DNA from 2 places in the Dehalobacterium formicoaceticum genome. Region 1 is predicted to be linked to the other one. Evidence: riboswitches for the same ligand, from Rfam matches in the RefSeq annotation. Region 1 holds a riboswitch; the other holds the start of a gene.
What was found. Region 1 has a riboswitch for cobalamin ahead of CEQ75_RS03870 (ABC transporter ATP-binding protein). Riboswitches for the same ligand answer to the same signal wherever they lie in the genome.

Region 1 (5,182 bases):
TTCATAGTGACAGTGCTTATTTAATCAATGCTTTTAATCAACACTGGCTGGAGAATTGGCAACGAAACGGTTGGAAAAATTCCAAAAAAGAGCCGGTGGAAAATCAAGATTTATGGAAAGAACTTTTGACGCTGGCTGAAAAGCATCAAATCACTTGGATTAAGGTGAAAGGACATGCTGATAATATTTATAATAATCGGTGTGATGAATTAGCACGCTTGGAAATTACCCGAAATCGTTAGAAATGTGGTAAACAGGGGGTCTAAACAGGGGACGGTTCTTTGTTTGAACATATGTTCAAACAAAGAACCGTCCCCTGTTTACCTCCCTGTTTACCTGTTGTTGGTCATAAAGAAATTTTATTCCGATAATAATTATTTTTTATTCCAGGCAGGAATGGATCATTAATGCGCGAATAATATATATGATTTTCCATGAAGAAAAGTCTGTTAAAACCTAAAAAAACACTATGAAAGTACGGGAGAAGTAAAATGTCAAGTATCAGGCAGATAAAGGCTTTTATTGCTGTAGCTGATTTAAAAAGCTTTACCCAGGCGGCAGAAGCAATGTTTATGACTCAGCCGGCCATAAGCGCTCAGATTAAATCATTAGAGGAACATCTGGGGGTTCCATTAATTGTCCGTAATGATAAGCGAGTGCGGCTGACGGATGCCGGTCAAATTTTTTACCGGGAAGCCAGGGAATTGTTGACTGTATATGAACGGGCACTAGAAAGCATGAATGAATTAAAATCATTGAAAAAAGGCAACTTGGCTCTGGGAGCCAGTACGATTCCAGGTGAATACATCATGCCAAATTTTATTGGGGGATTTCGGAAGCTTTATCCGGGGATAAATATTTCTTTAACTATCACCGATACCGGTCAAGTGGTGGATCTTCTATATGATCGAAAAATTGATTTGGGTGTAGTAGGAGCCAAGGTGGAAACAAATCATGCGGAGTATTTTCCTATCCTCCAGGATGAGCTGGTGCTGATCGCAGGGACGGAGTATCCGATTCAGGAGGAGCTATCCAGTCAGGATCTGTCTTCCCTGGATTGGGTTTCCCGGGAGGCGGGATCCGGCACCCGTAATGTGATAAAGGATTGTTTATCAATAAAGGGGATTAAGGAATCGGATTTAAAAATTGTCATGGAATTGGGTAGTACCCAAGCGGTGATCACCGGTGTGATTAATAATTTAGGGGTAGGCTTTGTATCTCATTGGGCAGCGGATGTATTTATTAAAGCCGGCGTGGTAAAACAAGTGATGCTACCAGATCTTGATTTAAAGCGTAATATCTACGCCGTAATCTCCAAAAATACTGCTGCCACCAGGGCACGGGACGTTTTCTTAGATTATTTGCTGCATCAAAATAAAGGATAAACAGGGGGTAAAACAGGGGACGGTTCTTCGTTTTGAACATATGTTCAAAACAAAGAACCGTCCCCTGTTTTACCCTGTTTATCCTTAAACGTTAAAACGGAAATTAATAATATCTCCGTCCTGTACCAGGTATTCTTTTCCTTCCAAGCGGAAAAGGCCTTTTTCTCTGGCCTTAGCCATCGATCCTGCCTCATGTAAATCCTGATAAGCGACAATTTCCGCTCTGATAAAGCCTCTTTCAATGTCGGAATGAATTTTTCCTGCCGCTTTTTTGGCAGGGAGATTTTTGGGGATGGTCCAGGCACGTACCTCATCTTCCCCGGCAGTAAGAAAAGAGATTAAGCCTAAAAGGTCATAGATTGCCCGAGCCAGGCGGTCAATGCCCGGCTCCCTGATGCCCAGGTCCTCCATGAAAACAGCCTTATCTTCTGCCTCCAGTTGACTGATCTCCGCCTCAACCTGAGCGCAGATCTCTAAAACCATCATCTGATGTTCCTTTCCGTAATCATGGACTACTTCTTTTTGGGGATAGGAAGCGGCGGTAAATTGTTTCTCATCCAGGTTCACCACAATCAACATGGGCTTGTCTGTTAAAAAGGTGATATGTTTAATAGCTTCCCTTTCTTCCTCAGAAAAGGAAAGAGTGCTCACAGGCTGTTCATTTTCCAAGGCTTCCTGGATTTTTAATAACAGATCCTCTTCTAAGGGATGCTCCATTTTTTTCTTTTTAGTGCTGTTAATACGTTCCAGACGAGTTTCCACCAATTGCAGGTCCGCAAAAAGTAATTCCATATTGACGGTCTCCAGATCCCGAATGATGTCCAAAGAATCGTCCACATGAAGCACCTGATCATTTTTGAAAGCGCGTACAATATGAACCAAAGCATCCGCATCCCGCACCGCTGATAAAAACTCATTGCCTGTTCCCTGGCCTTGACTGGAGCCGCGCACCAAACCGGGGACATCAATGACTTCAATTTGAGCGTAGGTGGTTTTTTTGGGATGAAACATTTGGGTTAAGAAATCAATCCGCTCATCGGGAACCGATGCTGTGCTGATATTTGTTGCCGTTTTTCCAGAATAAAATGCGCTGGTTTCAATGTTTGCGTTGGTCAATAAATTAAAAAAAGTGGTCTTTCCCACTGTGGGAAGTCCAACGATACCGCAAGAAAGAGCCATAAAAACACCTCCAATGGGATTATTATACTTGATAGCCTCATCAGGGACAAGTGATCAGAAAGATAAAAATTTAGGTTGACAAAACAAATAGATTGGCTTATACTGGGCTCAATTGAAAACCAGATATTTTTTAGGTGCCCGAAAGGGATAATAGGGAACCAGGTTATAAATCCTGGACGGTCCCGCCACTGTAATTAGACGTTAAAATATGTGCATTTGCCACTGGGTTCACTGGGAAGGCGTACATATTAGTCTATAAGTCAGGAGACCTGCCTGAAAAATTTTCGAGATGAACAATGGTAAAGTTCTAGCTTATTACAAGCTGGAACTTTTTTTATTTTCTAATATTTTTTCCATTATGCATATATAGGAGCTGTCGCCATGGAAACCATCGCTCAGATCAAAATTGAAAAGCTTTTCTTCCCCCAAACAGCCAATACTGCCCTGAAGAACATTGATTTTAAGATTAATAAAGGGGATTTTATTGTCATTACCGGTGGTGTGGCATCAGGAAAATCCGTTCTTCTCCACACGATCACAGGGGCAATTCCCCATTACCATCAAGGGGAGCTGGAGGGAAAAGTGACCCTGATGGGTCAGGATATTAAAGACGTAAGTCTTAATCAAATGTCCCGGTATGTGGGGTATATGATGCAGGAACCTCAGAATCAACTGATTAGTTTGGATGTTTACGATGATGTTTCTTTTGGACTGGGCAACATGGAATTACCGATGGAACAAATCGATGAGATTGTGAAAGATACCTTGGAATTTGTGGGGCTTCGAGGCTTTGAAAACAGACAGACCGCGTCTCTTTCAGGAGGGCAGGCTCAACGGGTAGTTTTGGCAGGTGTTTTGGCCCTCCGTGCCCCGATGCTGATTCTTGATCAGCCTACGGCCGAATTGGATCCCCGCGGCCGCTATGAGCTTTATCAAAGATTGGGACACTTAAATAAAACCCGAGATCTGACCATTGTTTTGGTGATGGATCGCATCGAAGAAGTTATTACCTATGCCAACAGAGTTTTCTATATGGAAGAAGGGGAAATCGTCAGGGAATATTTCCCTGAGGAATATTTGAAAGAACGAAATGAGGAACTAAAAAAACGATTTCAAAATAAGAGCGTTGTGCGGGGCAAAAATCATCAACACCGTCAGGAAAAGGAGGTTGTTGTCAATATCAAAAATGCATCTTACCGGTATCCAAACAATTACACAGGCTGTGAGGATGTCAATTTAAAGATTTATCAGGGGGATTTTTTAGCGGTGATCGGTTTAAACGGTTCCGGAAAATCAACATTAGCAAAAATGATCGTTGGTTTATTACTGCCCACTAAAGGTACCATTGATGTTTTTCATGAATCCTTAATCAAGGAAAATCTAAATAAGATCCGTTCCCGGATCGGATTTTTATTTCAAAACCCTGACTATCAGATTTTTGCCAGTTCCTTGCGGGAAGAGGTTGGGTTTTCCTTGAAACTGAGGGGCGAAAAAAAGGAGGTGATGGACAGAAAAATTGATGAGAGTCTAGAATTCGTGGGTCTTTTAAAATATAAGGATTTGCATCCTCAACGTTTAAGCCGCGGTCAGCGTCAGCTCTTAGCCTTGGCATCTGTTCTGGTCAGCGATCCGGAACTGATTATCGCTGATGAACCGACCTCGGGTCTTGACGAAAATCAAGGATATATGATTATGGATAAACTAGCTGATTTATCGAGGCTGGGAAAGACAGTCCTGCTCATTACCCATGATTTGACCATGGCCCAAAACTACTCCAACCGCATCGTGGCCATGTATAACCATCGGCTTCAACTGGATATCTCAACGAGTAAACTGAAGGAACATCTTAAACCTTTAATCGACATTGATTTGGATTTTGGAAATATTATTTCATTTAACAACCGGGACGAAGAGCGAGGAGGTTAAAAAATGGAGATATCGTCTGTTGCTTATGAATCAATGGAAAAAACGAAACAAAAACTGAACGATAAATTGGATCCCCGCACAAAGTTAGCCTGGTACGGGCTGATGATTCTTTTCGCTTTAATCTGTGAAACACCCTTTCAACTTATCGTTGTTTTATGTGTGGGCATGACTGTTTCCTTGATCTTAAAGGGTTCATTGAAACAATATCGGGTGATGATTGCAATCATGTTGCTTTTAGGACTGCAGATGCTGATTCTTCAGCTGCTATTCTGCCGGGAAGGTATGCTCCTTTATCAATGGGGTATGATTAAGATCTACAGTGAAGCCATCCCCCTCACAGTTCTTGGTATGTTGAGAACAACTGTAATTGTTTTTGCCAGCATGCAGTTTTTAACTTCTGCTTCACCGACGGAATTCACCTTGATGCTGATGAAGTTTAAAGTCCCTTATCGGTTTGCCATGCTGGTGGGACTGGGTGTTCGTTTCTTACCTTTGATGAAGGCTGAATATCTGTCGATTATTGAAAGCCAGAGTATCAGAGGTCTAAAAATGGAAAAGGTCTGGGACAAAATCAAGGCAATAATTCCCACATTTCTGCCTTTTTTATACCGAGCGGTGAGGCGTTCCACAGAAATCGCCCTGGCCATGGACTTACGGGGTTACGGACAGAGTAAAACCCGTACATTTGCCTC
Region 2 (5,182 bases), 870 kb from region 1:
AGGCTTATTGCGGAGGTATTGGCGGAGGAACATGTGCGGCCATGCTCCGGGCAGAAAATATTCCCGCCGTGGTTTGGTCCACAATTAATGAATTAGCCCATCAACCCAATGAATATACAGAAATAAAAAATATCATGCAGGATACCCTTGTTTTTTTAACAACTATTTCAAAATATTGCTAAAAGAAAAGAAAAGCAGGGGAAATCCTGCTTTTCTTACGTTAAAACTTGGCTAAAACTCGGCATTTTTCGGGGTTCGGGGGAAAGAAATCACATCCCGGATATTGGTCATGCCGGTAAGGTACATGATTGCCCTTTCAAAACCAAGGCCGAAACCGGCATGAGGGGTACCCCCGTATTTTCTGGTGTCCAAATACCACCAATAATCCTGGTGATTTAAACCCAGCTGGGACATTCTGTTTTCCAGGATCTCCAAGCGTTCTTCTCTTTGGCTGCCGCCAATAATTTCTCCTACCCCGGGAACCAGCAAATCCATAGCCGCCACTGTTTTCTCATCATCATTGAGCCGCATATAAAAAGCTTTAATTTCTTTGGGGTAATCTGTGACAAAAACCGGCTTTTTGAAAATTTGCTCTGTTAAGGCCCGCTCTTGTTCCGTATGTAAATCCTGGCCCCATGCCACCGGATACTCAAATTTGATCCCTGATTTTTGCAATAATTGGATCGCTTCTGTATAAGTGATCCGAGCGAAATCAGCATTCAAGACCTGCTCTAAACGATCCGACAGAGCTTTATCAATGAAACTGTTAAAGAAGGCCATTTCATCCGGGAGATTCTCCAGCATCTCCCGGATGAAATATTTCAGGAGTTCCTCTGCAAGATGCATGTTATCCTTGAGATCGGCAAAAGCCATTTCCGGTTCGATCATCCAAAACTCCGCCGCATGCCTGGCCGTATTTGAGTTCTCTGCCCGAAAGGTGGGGCCGAAAGTATAAACATTTTTAAAGGCCATGCTATAGGTCTCTACCGCCAATTGTCCGCTCACAGTTAAGTTGGTTTCCTTGCCAAAAAAGTCTTCGCCAAAGTCCAACTGTCCCTGGGGGTTTTTAGGCAGCTGCTCATAATCCAAAGTAGAAACTCGAAACATTTCCCCCGCCCCCTCACAGTCGCTGCCGGTAATAATGGGCGTGTGCACGTAGACAAAGCCTTTTTCCTGAAAAAATTTATGGATGGCAAAGGCAAGTGTTGACCGGAGACGGAAAACAGCAGAAAAGGTATTGGTTCTTGGCCGTAAATGGGCAATGGTTCTCAGGTATTCAAAGGAATGCCTTTTTTTCTGCAAGGGATAATCAGGCTCAGAAAGTCCGATTATTTCGATGACGCTTGCTTTTAATTCAAAGAGCTGTTTGGCGCCCAAGGATTTTACCAAGGTACCCTCCACATGAAGGGCTGAGCTTAGGGTTAATTTAGCAACTTCCTGAAAGTTATTTAAATTTTCATCAAAAACAATTTGAAGGTTGTTAAAAAATGTACCGTCATTTATTTCGATAAAACCGAAGTTTTTAGATACCCTAAGGGTTCTTACCCAACCCTCAACACTGATTGTTTGATTTAAAAAAAGATCCGGTTCCCGATATAAGTCTTTAATCGATATTTTATTCATCATCCCGCTCCTCTTTATCAAATTCCAAGACTCCCACTTCTATAAGTGGGAGCTCCTATTTTCACTTCAGGTGGGGTAGATTCCCCATCTGAAGCCCCGATGTTCAGCTTTAGCTGAACGAGTTCACTTTTTCGATCCTCTCACGTTTACTTGAATTATACCCTAATTTTAGAGAATTTACCTTGCTGCTTTAAAAACATCAAAAACTTGTCATTTGATTTCTTCATAATAACAATCAGCTCCTGCAATTATTTTCTTTTCTTATGAAGAAATTTTTGTTAAAATGGATAAAATAAAATATCAAGGGTTAAAGCACTACAATATATTATGAAAAGGGGCTTCGATCATGAATCTTGTATATCAAGGAAAAACCAAAGATGTTTATGCTTTAGAAGACGGAAATTATCTTTTAAAATTTAAGGATGATGTAACCGGTGTGAATGGTGTTTTTGATCCCGGAGCCAATACTGTAGGGCTTTCTATGGAAGGGGCCGGAAAAGCCGGGCTTCGTCTGACGAAATTCTTTTTTGAAAAATTAAATCAAATGGGCATCCCGACTCATTTCATTGATGCCGATTTAGATCAAGTAACTATGACTGTGAAAAAGGCCGCCCCTTTTGGTAAAGGCTTGGAGGTAATCTGTCGTTTTCGGGCGGTGGGCAGCTTTTTGCGCCGTTATGAAATGTATGCTGAGGACGGACAAGCCTTGGATGCTTTGGTCGAAGTGACTCTTAAGGATGATGATCGAAACGATCCTCCGATTTCAAAGGATGCCTTAGATATGCTGGGTATTTTATCAAAAGAGGAATATGAAATTCTCAAGGATCTTACCAAACAGATTGGTAATATTGTCAAAGATGAATTGGCCAAAAAAGGGCTGGAATTATATGATATAAAATTTGAATTTGGCCGGGTGGGAGAAGATCATCATATTGCCCTGATTGATGAAATATCCGGTGGTAATATGCGTGCCTATCGCAATAATACCCGCGTTGAACCCCTGGAATTGACAAAAATCATGGTTCAAGAGGACTAAGATTTATAATGATATGGAATAATTAAAGCAGGTATTTCAATATAGAAAGCAATTTGCTATTTCATTTAAATAAATATATGATATAATTTATCCGATAGCTAACCGTCGCTAAAACTCCCACTTCTCCAAGTGGGAGATAAGCGGCGCTAAGCTCCTGGATAACGATTTCTAAGCATCAGATGGAGTAAAAACTCCACCTGATGCCAAGAACTCTGTTTATATGCTATTGTTAATAATCTTTTAGGTGCCTGAAAAGGAGAATAGGGAAACCGGTGCAATTCCGGTGCGGACCCGCTGCTGTAATCGGAGACAAATCCCTGTAATGCCACTGCACGGATCGTTGTGGGAAGGTAGGGAGGAGAATGAACCGAAAGCCAGAAGACCTGCCTAAAAGTCGGATGCTGCCTGGGGAAGGGCGCAGAATGATTATTTTGGATTGGCTTGCGGGTGCTATCCTTAGCTTACAGCTAAGGGTTTTTTTATACTTTCTGAAAGTACAAGCGCAAGCCAGGTTTTCTTATGATAAAAAGGGGGAAGAATCATGAATAAAGCATTAATTATTATTAGCCACGGCAGCAGATCTCAAGATGCAGTGAATGCCTTTAATCAAATTGTCGAATTGGTTCGAGCTAAGGGTGGTTTCGATCAGGTGGCTGGAGCAGCTATGGAGCATAACGAACCTACTATTCCCCAGGCTATTGCCCAGGTAACAGAAACCGGCGTGCAAGAAATAATTTTTGCCCCATACTTTTTATATGAGGGGATTCATATCAAGGAAGATATTCCTCATATGCTTAATGAAATTGCACCCGATTATCCGGATGTAACCTTTAAATTGGCCAAACCTCTTGGTCCGGAATCGGTATTGGCGGACATTCTCTTTGAACGGGCTCTTGCCGTAAAGTAGTTTCTATTTTGCTAAACTACCTAACAAAAACTATGAGGAAAAGAGTGTACTAAATGGATATTGTTGTTGTCGGAGTGAGTTATAAGAATACACCGATTGAAGTTAGAGAGAAGCTTGCTTTTACAAAGAAGAAATTTGAAAAAGCTTATGACCGGCTTAGTTTGATTTTGGATGAATCGGTCATTCTTTCTACCTGTAATCGCAGCGAGATTTATGGAGTGTATTCAGACATGCCCCAGGCAATAGAACAAATTAAAGATTTTTTCTGCCTTTTTCATGGGTTGGAAAAGGGGACTCTGGATCAATATTTTTATGTCAAAGAAAATATGGACTGTGTTACCCATCTTTTTCAGGTGACCGCCGGTTTAGACTCTCAGGTTTTAGGGGAAGATCAGATTTTAGGACAGGTAAAATCAGCCCATCAAAGAGCTTTGGAATTACATATGTCGGGGCGGGTATTAAACAGACTTTTTCGGGATGGCATTACCAATGGTAAAAAAGTGCGCCTGGAAACAAAAATATCCCAAAATCCCACTTCGATCAGTTATCTGGCGATTCAATACTTGGAAAAATCTTTATCCGATTATCAAGAGCGCAATGTACTGCTAATTGGCGCGGGGAAAATGAACCGCTTAGCCTTGACTTACCTGAAAGACATGGGTTTTTCCCGCATCCTGGTAGCCAATCGCACTTATGAAGCGGCTCGATCTTTAAAGGAAGTTTATCCGGACATCGAAATCATTCTTTTTGATGAAATTGAAGATTATCTTTTCATCTGTGATGTTGTGATCAGCTCTACAGCAGCACCTCACCTGGTAATCAAAAGAGAAGAGATTGTGGGCTATAAAAAAGGCAGTATTTATCTTGATCTGGCGGTGCCCCGTGATATCGACCCCAGGGTAGGGGAATTAATAGGCATTACCTTAGTTGATTTGGATGCATTAGAAAAAATCCAAACCGAAAACCAGGAGAAAAGGCGGCAGGCCGGGGAGAAAGCGCGCTTTTTGATTGAAGAAGCGGTAGATGAGTTTGATCAGTGGCTGCAATGTATCCCATTGTTTCCTGCGATTAAACAAATTGAAAGCTATCATGAACATGTCTTAAATAAAGAAATGCCCAATTTAATTGACCGATTGAAAAATACGGAAGATGAGGCTAAAATGGCCGTCATTTTAAAAGGGTTTGTCAAAAAGATTTATTCCCCGCCCATGGTCAGATTAAAACAATTTTCTGTCCTGGAAAACAAGGAAGATCTGACAGAGATTTTAGAGACTCTGTATAAGGAGGAGTCTGTGTAATTTGGGAAACTATTATCCTTTGATGGTTGATCTAAGTAAGATGAGGTGCCTCGTTGTAGGAGGCGGGGCAGTTGCGCTGCGCAAGACTCTGACCCTTAAAGAGACAGGGGCAGATATCACCTTAATCAGTCCGGAAATTATGGCTCCATTGGTTCAATTGGCAGACGCAGGGGAAATTAATTTGATCAGGAGGCCTTATCAAAAAGGGGATCTTGAAGGCTTTCATTTGGTTTATGTCGCCATCAATGATAAAAAGGTGAGTGAGGAGATCAGCCGGGAAGCATTAGATACTGGGGTATTTTTTAATATTGCGGACCA

Region 2: another riboswitch for cobalamin. It lies ahead of CEQ75_RS17790 (sirohydrochlorin chelatase); the one in region 1 lies ahead of CEQ75_RS03870 (ABC transporter ATP-binding protein).

The regions. Positions count from the first base shown of each region.
Region 1 is NZ_CP022121.1:773,532-778,713, forward strand. It holds gene rnhA (ribonuclease HI) at 1-242, shown strand, start outside; gene CEQ75_RS03860 (selenium metabolism-associated LysR family transcriptional regulator) at 492-1,385, shown strand; gene ychF (redox-regulated ATPase YchF) at 1,470-2,564, opposite strand; cobalamin riboswitch at 2,680-2,855, shown strand; gene CEQ75_RS03870 (ABC transporter ATP-binding protein) at 2,946-4,490, shown strand; gene CEQ75_RS03875 (energy-coupling factor transporter transmembrane component T family protein) at 4,494-5,182, shown strand, end outside.
Region 2 is NZ_CP022121.1:3,666,781-3,671,962, reverse strand. It holds gene CEQ75_RS17805 (M20 family metallo-hydrolase) at 1-182, shown strand, start outside; gene asnS (asparagine--tRNA ligase) at 232-1,623, opposite strand; gene CEQ75_RS17795 (phosphoribosylaminoimidazolesuccinocarboxamide synthase) at 1,970-2,659, shown strand; cobalamin riboswitch at 2,885-3,064, shown strand; gene CEQ75_RS17790 (sirohydrochlorin chelatase) at 3,201-3,566, shown strand; gene hemA (glutamyl-tRNA reductase) at 3,620-4,864, shown strand; gene CEQ75_RS17780 (precorrin-2 dehydrogenase/sirohydrochlorin ferrochelatase family protein) at 4,866-5,182, shown strand, end outside.